3 regions of the Pseudomonas sp. PS02288 genome follow, and region 2 is predicted to be linked to each of the others. Evidence: riboswitches for the same ligand, from Rfam matches in the RefSeq annotation. Region 2 holds a riboswitch; each other region holds the start of a gene.
The links. Region 2 has a riboswitch for cobalamin ahead of btuB (TonB-dependent vitamin B12 receptor). Riboswitches for the same ligand answer to the same signal wherever they lie in the genome.

Region 1 (3,269 bases), on a different contig from region 2:
ATCTCGCTCACCGTGTCGGCCAGCTCGATCAGCTCGGGCTTGGCCGCGCGGCCGGTGATGATCACGCTCTGGCTGGCCGGGCGCGCACGGATGGCGTCGAGCACCATCTCCAGGTCGAGGTAGTTGTACTTGAGCATGTAGGTCAGCTCGTCGAGCAGCACCAGGTTCAGCCGCGGGTCGGCGAGCATGCGCGAGGCGTGGGTCCAGGCCTCGTCGGCGGCGAGCTTGTCGGCGTCCCAGTTCTGCGTGTTCCAGGTGAAGCCGGTGGCCATCGCGTGATACTCCACCAGCGGCGCGTTCTGCCGCAGGTAGGTGACTTCGCCCGAAGCCTGGGTGCCCTTGATGAACTGCACCACGCCGGCCCGATGGCCGTAGCCGAGCGCGCGGTACAGGGTGCCGAAGCCGGAGGTGCTCTTGCCCTTGCCGTTGCCGGTGATCAGCACGACGATGCCGCGCTCCACCTGGGCGCGCTCGATGCCGGCGTCGACCACCTCCTTCTTGCGCTTCATCCGCTCGGCGTGGTTCTGCTTCTTCTGTTCGTCGATCATCGCTGCACACTCCAGGCCCATGCGCCGCCGCGCGGGCGGGCAGGATTCGATGGCACGAACCACGGGCAGGGACGCGATGCGCAGGCATCGCGCGCAGGTGACGAGACTGAGGAAGGCTGCGCGAGGCAGACGACAGCACCGGCAACCACCCACACCCCGGGGTACGTACCTTGTTCTCGAATCAGGCCGGTCTTCTGGCTCGCCTTCATCCGATCACCGCGCCTTCCCGACCGGAGTCAGTGGCATCGTGCGGTTTCGTCAGGCTCTACAGCAGCGGGGGCTGCGCCGGAATGCTCGAAGGGTTTACCCCCGAGGTCACCGGACTTCCCGTTTCAGCCCCTCGCGCGGTCGCGCTCGGGGCACCTGTTCGTTGGCCGGCAGGGTAGCCTTTCGCCGGGGCCGGGGCAATCGCACGAACGCCGGCCCGGTTGACGAGGCACCACCTTCGTGATGAGGTGGCGCGTGTTTTTCAGGTGTCTCGTGTCAACGCCACGAGGTTAAACGGGAAGCCGGTGGGTCCGATCCAGGCGATCGAGCGAGTCCGGCGCTGCCCCCGCAACGGTAAGCGAGCGAAGCCTTCGGCATACCACTGGACCGCGATCCGGGAAGGTGAAGACTTCAGGCCTGTACGCCACGTACAGGCCGCCTCGCCAGCCCGGAGACCGGCCTGGAATCCCTTTGGCAACCCGCGGTGGGCGGGACGCGCCGGAAACAGGCCCGCTTCACCGCGTGTGCGATTGCCGCATTCACGCGCCCCGCCTGCCCGTCTTGCGTCCTTCCACGCGTGCCGATCACTCGACTCATTGGAAGGTCTTCATCATGACAAGCCGCACGCTGCCCTCCAGCACCGCCGTTACGCTCCCCCTCTCGCAACGCCTGACGCTGGCCGTCGGCAGCATCCTGATCGGCGCCGCGCTGATCTACTTCGCCGGGTTCTCGCACATGGAGCTGGTGCACAACGCCGCCCACGACACCCGCCACAGTGCCGCCTTCCCCTGCCACTGAGGAGCGAACCGATGATCAAGCGCATCGCACAGACGGCGGGCTTCTCCGGGCTGCTGGCGGCCATTTTCCTGACCCTGCTGCAGAGCTTTTGGGTCAGCCCGCTGATCCTGAAGGCGGAAACCTACGAAAACGCCGGCGCCAGCGCGCAGGCCGAGCACAGCCACGAAGCCGGCGCAGCGGCCCATGAGCACGGCGGCGAAGCCTGGAGCCCGGAAGACGGCCTGCAGCGCACCCTGTTCACCGGCCTCGGCAACCTGGTCGTGGCGGTCGGTTTTGCCCTGATGCTCGCCGGCCTCTACACCCTGCGCGCACCCGGCAGGACCTGGCAGGGCCTGCTCTGGGGCCTGGGCGGTTTCGCCGTGTTCAACCTGGCGCCGTCCCTCGGCCTGCCGCCGGAAGTGCCGGGCACCGCGGCCGCCGACCTGCTGCTGCGCCAGTACTGGTGGATCGGCACGGCGCTGGCCACCGCGGCCGGTCTGGGGCTGATAGCCTTCGGCCGCAACTGGGCGCTGCGCATCCTTGGTCTGGCGTTACTGCTGGTGCCGCACCTGATCGGCGCGCCGCAGCCGGACGTCCACCAAAGCCTGGCGCCCGAAGCCCTGGCACAGGAGTTCATCTACGCCTCCCTGCTGACCAACGCCCTGTTCTGGGCCGCCCTCGGCCTCGCCAGCGCCTGGTTCTTCAGCCGCGCCAGGCGCAGCGTCTGATACAGCCGGCAGATTGCTCCAAGGCGCACCCCGAGTTTCACTTGCCTCGTAGGGTGCGCATGCGCACCACAATCGCCGCCAAGGTACGCGCGGTGCCCCTACAGCAGTCGACGCAGGCAATAGAGGCTCTCGTCGACCTTGCCGCGGTTTTCGGCGATGACGATCTCACCACCCAGCGCCCGCAACCGCGCATTGAAATCGCTGGCATAGAGCCGCTTCAGCCAGCCCTGGCAGTCCATCCCCGTCCCCTCCAGCCACGCCTGCAGCGCCGGCAGCGAGAACGCCCAGTAGCCCGCCTCGCAGGCAAAACCTCGCGCCTGCAACTGCGCGATCAGCACGGCATCGCCTTGCAGCACCCGCACGCAACCCGCGTAGAAAGTCTCCACTGCCTTGCTCATCAAGACTCCGCGCTCATGAAATTCGGGTGAACTTTCGATGAAAGTGACGGGCAATGCCAGGCATGTCACACGACGGCAACTTGGCGCTGTTTGACTGGCGTTCACTTTCATAAGAGACATGATCGCCATGGCCGAAGAAATCACCCTGGCGCGGCTGCTCAAGGCAGTGTCACCGCTCGGGCCGCAGATGAGCATCAGCGCGGTTGCCGACCGCCTGCTGACCAGCGAGTACAAGTCGTTTCTGTCGCTGCCGATCGTCGATCAGGACGAGCGCCCGCTGGGCCTGGTCAGCCGCTACGGGCTGCAGGACATCTTCATGCAGCGCTTTGGTCGCGACCTCTGGGGCCGCCGTCCGGTGCTCGACGTGATGAATCCGGCGCCGCTGCTGGTCAGCCTCGAACTGGATCTCGAAGAAGCGGCGCGGCAGATCACCAGCCAGTTGCACTACCCGATCACCGAAGACTTCATCCTCGTCGATGGCGAGGGCCGCTACCGGGGGCTGGGCACGGTGCTCGACCTGCTCAAGGCGATGGACGACCGCATCGCCCAGCGCAATCAGGTACTGCACCGGGCGCTGGTCGAACTCAAGGAATCCCAGGCGCAGCTGGTGC
Region 2 (3,269 bases):
CTTGCGTCTGGGCCGGGCTGTCGGCAGAGTAGCCGCACTCAGGATAAGGATCGCCCGTCATGGCCTGTCCGGCTCGTCTCTCGCTCATATTCGTCGCTGCTCTACTGGGTGCCTGCGCCAGCAGCCCGCCGCCCTCGGCTCCCCAGCCGGTATTCGTCGATCCCTCCGCACAGTTCTCGCCCTCGTCGGATGACGTGCTGTTCCGCGCGCTCGGCCTCGTCGGCACGCCTTATCGCTACGGTGGCAATACGCCGGACAGCGGTTTCGACTGCAGCGGACTGATCGGCTTCGTCTATCGCGACGCCGCCGGCATCAAGCTGCCGCGCTCCACCGGAGAACTGGTCAACCTGCGCGCGCCCAGCGTGTCACGCGCGGCGTTGCAGCCGGGCGACCTGCTGTTCTTCGCCACCAGTGGCGGACGCACCGTCAGCCATGCCGGCATCTACGTGGGCGAGGGGCGCTTCGTGCATGCGCCGTCCAGCGGCGGCACGGTTCGCCTGGACAGGCTGGCCGATGCCTACTGGCAGCGCAGCTACCTGAGCGCCAAGCGTGTGCTCGACGGCGATCACCTCGCACGCAACCCCTGAACCAACCCTCCACGCCGTGCCCGTGCTCACGCCTGCCGTGCGGCGCCGGGCACCGGCCATTCCAGATCGAAGTGCGAGCCGAGGACAAAGCGGCCATCTAGCCAGTCCCAGCGCTCCACGCACGCCTGTTTGCTACCGGCCTTGCCGACGCGCAGCTTGTTGAAGGAGTTCGGCGAAGTCCCGCGCACCCGCGACGAGAGCGTGGTCCCGGCCTGCACCATCCAGATCTCCCGCGACAGCTGCGGGTACTGCTTGCTCAGGGGCAGCACGTAGGGCAGGTGAATGTGCCCGCCCAGCACCAGGTCGAGCCCGGCCTCGGCCCAGCGGCTGAGCGCGTGGGAGGCGCCGTGCTGCAGGTTGCTCAGGTCGCTGCTGACCATCGCGCCGAACGGCTGGTGTGCCACCACCATGCGCAGCTTGCCGGGCGCCGAGGTGCGCAGGTGCTGGCAGACGCGGCGCACCTGCTCCGCGGTCACCAGGCCATCCTTGTGGCGACGCGGCGCGGTGGTGTTGAGCCCGATCACCAGCAGTTCGTCGTTCTCGAACACCGGTTCCAGCTCCCTGCCGAAATGTCGCCGGTAATTGGCGTACGGCCTTAAGAAACGTTCGACGACGTTGTACAGCGGGATGTCGTGGTTGCCGGGAATCACCAGCGTGTCGGGGATGCCGTGGCGTTCCAGGCGCTGCACGAACGCCTGCGCGGCGGCGAACTGTTCCGGGCGGGCCCGCTGGGTGATGTCGCCGGAAAGAATCAGCAGGTCGGCGCCGTGTTCGCGCACGTGGTCTTCGAGTGCGGCCACCACCTCAGGCCGCTCGGTGCCGAAGTGGGTGTCGGAGATTTGTAGGATCGTCGTCATGGGCGAAACAGTACCTGCCTTGGCCTCGTTCGGGGGACGTAACAGAGGTTTCGATAGGTTCGCTGCGGAAAAAGTCCCTCCCGAAGCGAAATCCCGGTCACCGAACATGCCGGTCAGGTTCTCCCGGATGCCGGCGATTGACGCGTTCCGGCCCAGCCTCTACCCTTCGCGGCTTGCTTCAGGTGCCCCTCCGATCGACGTCGGCGGGGTGAAACAGGGAAGCCGGTGCGTCCTGCCTCGAACCCCGAGAAGGACCATTCCGGCGCTGCCCCCGCAACGGTAGGCGAGTCGTGCGACCGCGTTAACCACTGTGCTCTGCATGGGAAGGTGCGTTCGCCGGAACCCGAAGGTTCCTCTCGCAAGCCCGGAGACCGGCCTGTCGCAGTTCACGGCATCGCGGAGGGCGTTGCTGGGCGTATCTGCCTTTCCTGGCCGCTGCGTCGCAGCTCTCCGCCGCCTTTCCCTGCTTATGTCGTGCGGGTGGCACGGCGGAGACCATTCCTTGAAGCGCACGCCTTTTCTCAGGCCGGCGGCATTTTCGCTGCTGGGCTTTTCCTCGCTTTCCCTGGCCGTAGCGGCCGAACAACCCCTGTTGCTCGACGAACAGGTCAGCACCGCCACGCGCACCTCGCAGGAGGGCATCGCGGCGACCACGGTGATCGACCGCGAGCAGATCGAGCGCAGCCAGGCTACCTCGGTGCCCGAACTGCTGCGCCGCGTGCCCGGCGTCAGCTTGGTGAACAACGGCGGCCCCGGCAAGAGCACCTCGGTCAGCCTGCGCGGCAGCAACTCCAACCATGTGCTGGTGCTGATCGACGGCATTCGCGTCGGCTCGGCGACCACCGGTGATGCCGCCTTCCAGAACCTGCCGGTCGAGCTGATCGAGCGCATCGAGGTGGTTCGCGGCCCGCGTTCGGGGATGTATGGCTCGGACGCCATCGGCGGGGTGATCCAGATTTTCACCCGCAAGGGCAATGCGAACGGCGGCGCCAAGCCATTCCTTTCCGCCGGCTACGGGACCCACGACAGCTACAGCGGCAGCGCCGGCGTTTCCGGTGGCGATCGCGACGGCTGGTACAACCTGGGCGTCAGCAGCAATGCCACCGACGGCATCAGCGCGCGCTCCGCCACGGCCGGCTACGAGCCCGACGCGGACGGTTACCGCGAACTGGCCGGCACCTTCAGCGGTGGCTATCGCTTCGCCAGCGGCCTGGAGCTGGACGGCAACCTGCTGCAGTCGAACTCGCACAACGACTACGATTCCGGCACCCGCGCCAACGCCGACGGCGTGCAGAAGGTCGCCGGCGTCCGCGCCCGCTATCGTCCCCTGGAGCCGTGGCTGATGACCCTGCAGGCCGGCCGCAGCGAGGACAAGAACGACACCTACTCCGGCTCCACCTTCAACACGCGCATCGACACCCGTCGCGACAGCTTCAGCTGGCAGAACGACTTCAGCGTCGCCGCCGGCCAGTTGCTTACGCTCGGCTACGACCACCTGCACGACGAGGTGAACGGCACCACCGCCTTCCGCGAGGATTCGCGCGACAACGACGGGCTGTTCGGCCAGTACCTGGCCAGCTTCGGGCGCAACGAGTGGCAGCTCAGCCTGCGCCGCGACCGCAACGAGCAGTTCGGCAACCACACCACCGGCAACCTCGGCTGGGCGTTCGCGCTGAGCGATGCGCTGCGCTTCACCAGCAGCTACGGCACCGCGTTCAAGGCGCCGACCTTCAACCAGTTCTATCACCCGGTGAACGGCAACCCGGACCTCGATGCGGAGAAATCGCGCAACCTCGAATTCGGCCTGGAAGGGCAGCACGCCTGG
Region 3 (3,269 bases), on a different contig from region 2:
TGCCATAGGCCTGATTATCGTCGTAGCGTGCACCCAGTTCGGTAGAGAAGCTGCCGGTCTCGATGCGATGCAGAACAAAGAAGCCGTGGTTCCAACGCGAATCCTTGATAAAAGCGTTGTCGCTGTTTAGCCGGTCCTCATACCAATCGGCTCCCAGCTGGAGTCGCTGGGCGTCGGTGAGTTCGAACTGGTTCACCCAGGATGCCTGGTCGCGATAGGTGTTGTAGACCGAGTTTCCATAGGACGCATGAGAGGTCTGCCTGTCTTCGGCGTGCCCTAGTTCAACACGACCACTCCATTGATCGTTCATTTCTGCTTCGAGAAATGCGCTACCGCTGGAAAGCTCAAAATCGGTATCCGCCGGGGTGGTCGGGTAATCGGAGTTGTCGTATTCACTCTGGCCACTCTGGCGCAGCAGGCTGATACCTCCGTTCAACGTATCGCTGAAACGATGTGACAGGCTCAGGCTGAATGCCCTGTTGCGGTAGGCACTGTCATCGCTTCCGGGAAGGTCGGTTCGCTGAGTGCCCACGGTCTCGCCAAGGGATGCACTGAGGTCGAAGCGGGTTTCCTCATCTCCGCCCGCGATGCCCAGGCTGCGCTCGAAGGTGCCATGGCTGCCAATCCCGAAGTGAAGGCGTGGGGTCAGTCCAGCATCTCCTCGACGGGTAAATATCTGCACCACGCCCCCAATCGCGTCTGCGCCGTACAGTGCGGAGCGGCCCCCTCGCACCACCTCCACACGTTCGATCTGGTTGAGATTCAGGTTCTCCAATGCACTGGTGCCACTGGAGGCGCTGGAGATGCGTACGCCGTCCACTAGGACCAAGGTCTGAGCGCTGCTCGTGCCCCGCATAAACAGCCCGGACAGGCTGCCCGGCCCACCATTGCGCGCGATACTCACACCCGGAGCATGACGCAGCAGGTCCAGTACGTCGCTTGCCTGCAGCCGCTCGATGTCGGCGCGGGTGAACACGGTGCTGGCGGCGGAGCTCTGGCTGCGCGCCTCGACGCTGCGATTGGCGGTGACCAGCAGTTCGTCGAGTTTCAGCGCGTCGTCCTGCGACGGGGTTTCGGCCAGGGCCGGCAGGGTCGGCAGCAGGGCCAGGGTCAAGGCGAGGCGGGAAAGCGTCATGGGAAATCCTCAAGGTCGGCGAGACGTTCGAGGAGGGCAGGCAGACGCGGGCCGTTTCGTGCGCGGGCCGACGCCTGATGGTGTCGCCCTCCGCAACACCAGTGGCATTCCGCCGTGGCCGGTCTCCGGGCTCTCGACGCGGCTCGCGCTCGCCTTCCCATGCATGCGCACAGTGGCCGTTGAGCGGAGTGCGATCCGGGCGGATCGCGGTCGATTACCGTTGCGGGGGCAGCGCCGGGTTTGCCCAGTAAGACTGGGGCGCACCGGCTTCCCGATTAACGCCGGCCCTGTGGCCCGCGTACCTCGGCGGAAATGAAAACGTCGCGCACCTTAGTCGGCGCCCTCGAGGAAAACAAGGACGCTGCGTCGGCCCGGAGGCGGGATGTGGTCGCGCGGGTAGCCTACGGAGCGGCTTCGGCCGGCTTCTTCGTCACCACCTACAGGAACTGCGGGCCCTAGAGCGGCGCCTGTCAGACCCAGTCCTGGGCCTTCATCTCGCTCTTCAGGTAGGCGTAATAGACCGGCGCGGCGACCAGTCCGGCGATGCCGAAGGCGGCCTCGAACACCAGCATCGCCAGGAGCAGCTCCCAGGCCTTGGCGTTGATCTGCCCGCCGACGATCCGCGCATTGAGGAAGTACTCGACCTTGTGGATCAGGATCAGGTACGCCAGCGCGCCCACGGCGACCCAGAGCGACAGCGAGAAACCGACGATGAAGATCGCGGTGTTGGAGATCAGGTTGCCGATCACCGGCAGCAGCCCGACGACGAAGGTCAGCACGATCAGCGTCTTGGTCAGCGGCAGGTGAATGCCGAACAGCGGCAGCACACCCATCAGGAAGACCCCGGTGAACGCCGTGTTGAGCAGGGAAATCTTGAACTGGGCGAAGACGATGTTGCGGAACGCCGCGGTGAACCGCGTCACCCGCACCAGCAGCTCGCCTGCCAGCGGCTTGAGCGTCTGCGGATCGGGCAGGCGCTGCAGCGCGACCACGGCGCCGAGGATCATGCCGATCAGCACGGTGACGAACAGATGCGCCGCGCCCTTGCCGAGCAGTTGCAGCTCGCCGACGTGACGGCGCAGCCAGTCGTGCAGGGTCAGGCGGACGTCGTCGACGTTGGCCGGCAGGTAGGCCACCAGCCCCTCGGGCACCTGCTCGCGCACGCGGTCGACCACGCCCATCAGCTTGCCGAGCATCTGTCCCGGATTGTTCAGTTCCAGCAGGGCGAAGGAGAACGCGCTGGCGAACGCCAGCGTCAGCACCCCGACGACCATGACGCCGAGCAGCCCGACCGTCAGCAGACGCCCGAGATGACCAGCGAACAGGCGTTGCAACAGCGGCGCCAGGCTGTTCACCAGTTCGAATACCAGCAGCCCGGCGAGCAGGCTCGGCAACAGTTTGAGCGGCAGGACGAGAATCAGGGCGATGCCCAGAATCAGCAGACTGGCGTAGCAGAAGGTGCGGCGGGAGGAATTGCTCATGAAGTCCTGATCGGATGACGGCCTGACAGCGACCGACAATCTGCCAGCAGTCCCCGCACATTGCCAGCCGCATGAAATGACAAAATTTGACCTGGGCCGGCAGCGGCAGGAAAAGACGCCGGGGAAACTCCCAAGACGCTGGCCCCGTGCCTTCATGCTAGACGCCATACTGCCGAAAAAGCCCGCTTCAGGGCCGTTCCTGCCGCTTCGTTGAAGCCGCCGTCCGCCGTTGAAAAAAATCTAATTCAGCAAAAATAACGGCTTACTTCTCAAAGACGAATTCCCAGGCAACCTTTTGCCGGGAAGGGGGGTCGATTGGCTTATGAATAACCACCTGCTAACCAACCCTGCACGGATTGTCGGTGCCGCTCGCTGCCCCCGGGCAATCCTCTCCTTCGCGAAAACCGGTGCGCGGCACGCGGCTGTCCGCCGTGGCGCGCACTCGGGCTTTACCCTGATCGAGGTGATGATCACCCTGGTCATCGTGGCGATCCTCGCCGGCATCGCCCTGCCCAGCTACACCAGCTATATCACCAAGAGCAAGATCAGGACCGCGCAGGCCGACCTGGTGGCGCTCAGCCTGAACCTGGAAAACCACTTTCAGCGCCAGCTGACCTATCCCACCAGCACGACCTCGAACACCGCCGAGACCA

Region 1: another riboswitch for cobalamin. It lies ahead of QMX85_RS20935 (CbtB domain-containing protein); the one in region 2 lies ahead of btuB (TonB-dependent vitamin B12 receptor).
Region 3: another riboswitch for cobalamin. It lies ahead of QMX85_RS10510 (TonB-dependent receptor); the one in region 2 lies ahead of btuB (TonB-dependent vitamin B12 receptor).

Annotation. Positions count from the first base shown of each region.
Region 1 covers NZ_JASCPA010000071.1:6,945-10,213, reverse strand. The annotation lists gene cobO (cob(I)yrinic acid a,c-diamide adenosyltransferase) at 1-545, opposite strand, end outside; cobalamin riboswitch at 715-930, opposite strand; cobalamin riboswitch at 1,003-1,234, shown strand; gene QMX85_RS20935 (CbtB domain-containing protein) at 1,368-1,553, shown strand; gene QMX85_RS20930 (CbtA family protein) at 1,565-2,260, shown strand; gene QMX85_RS20925 (hypothetical protein) at 2,359-2,658, opposite strand; gene QMX85_RS20920 (ATP-binding protein) at 2,846-3,269, shown strand, end outside.
Region 2 covers NZ_JASCPA010000012.1:83,521-86,789, forward strand. The annotation lists gene QMX85_RS07650 (C40 family peptidase) at 60-587, shown strand; gene QMX85_RS07655 (metallophosphoesterase) at 614-1,444, opposite strand; cobalamin riboswitch at 1,608-1,839, shown strand; gene btuB (TonB-dependent vitamin B12 receptor) at 1,914-3,269, shown strand, end outside.
Region 3 covers NZ_JASCPA010000021.1:8,283-11,551, forward strand. The annotation lists gene QMX85_RS10510 (TonB-dependent receptor) at 1-1,135, opposite strand, end outside; cobalamin riboswitch at 1,234-1,456, opposite strand; gene QMX85_RS10515 (hypothetical protein) at 1,606-2,616, opposite strand; gene QMX85_RS10520 (type IV pilin protein) at 3,002-3,269, shown strand, end outside.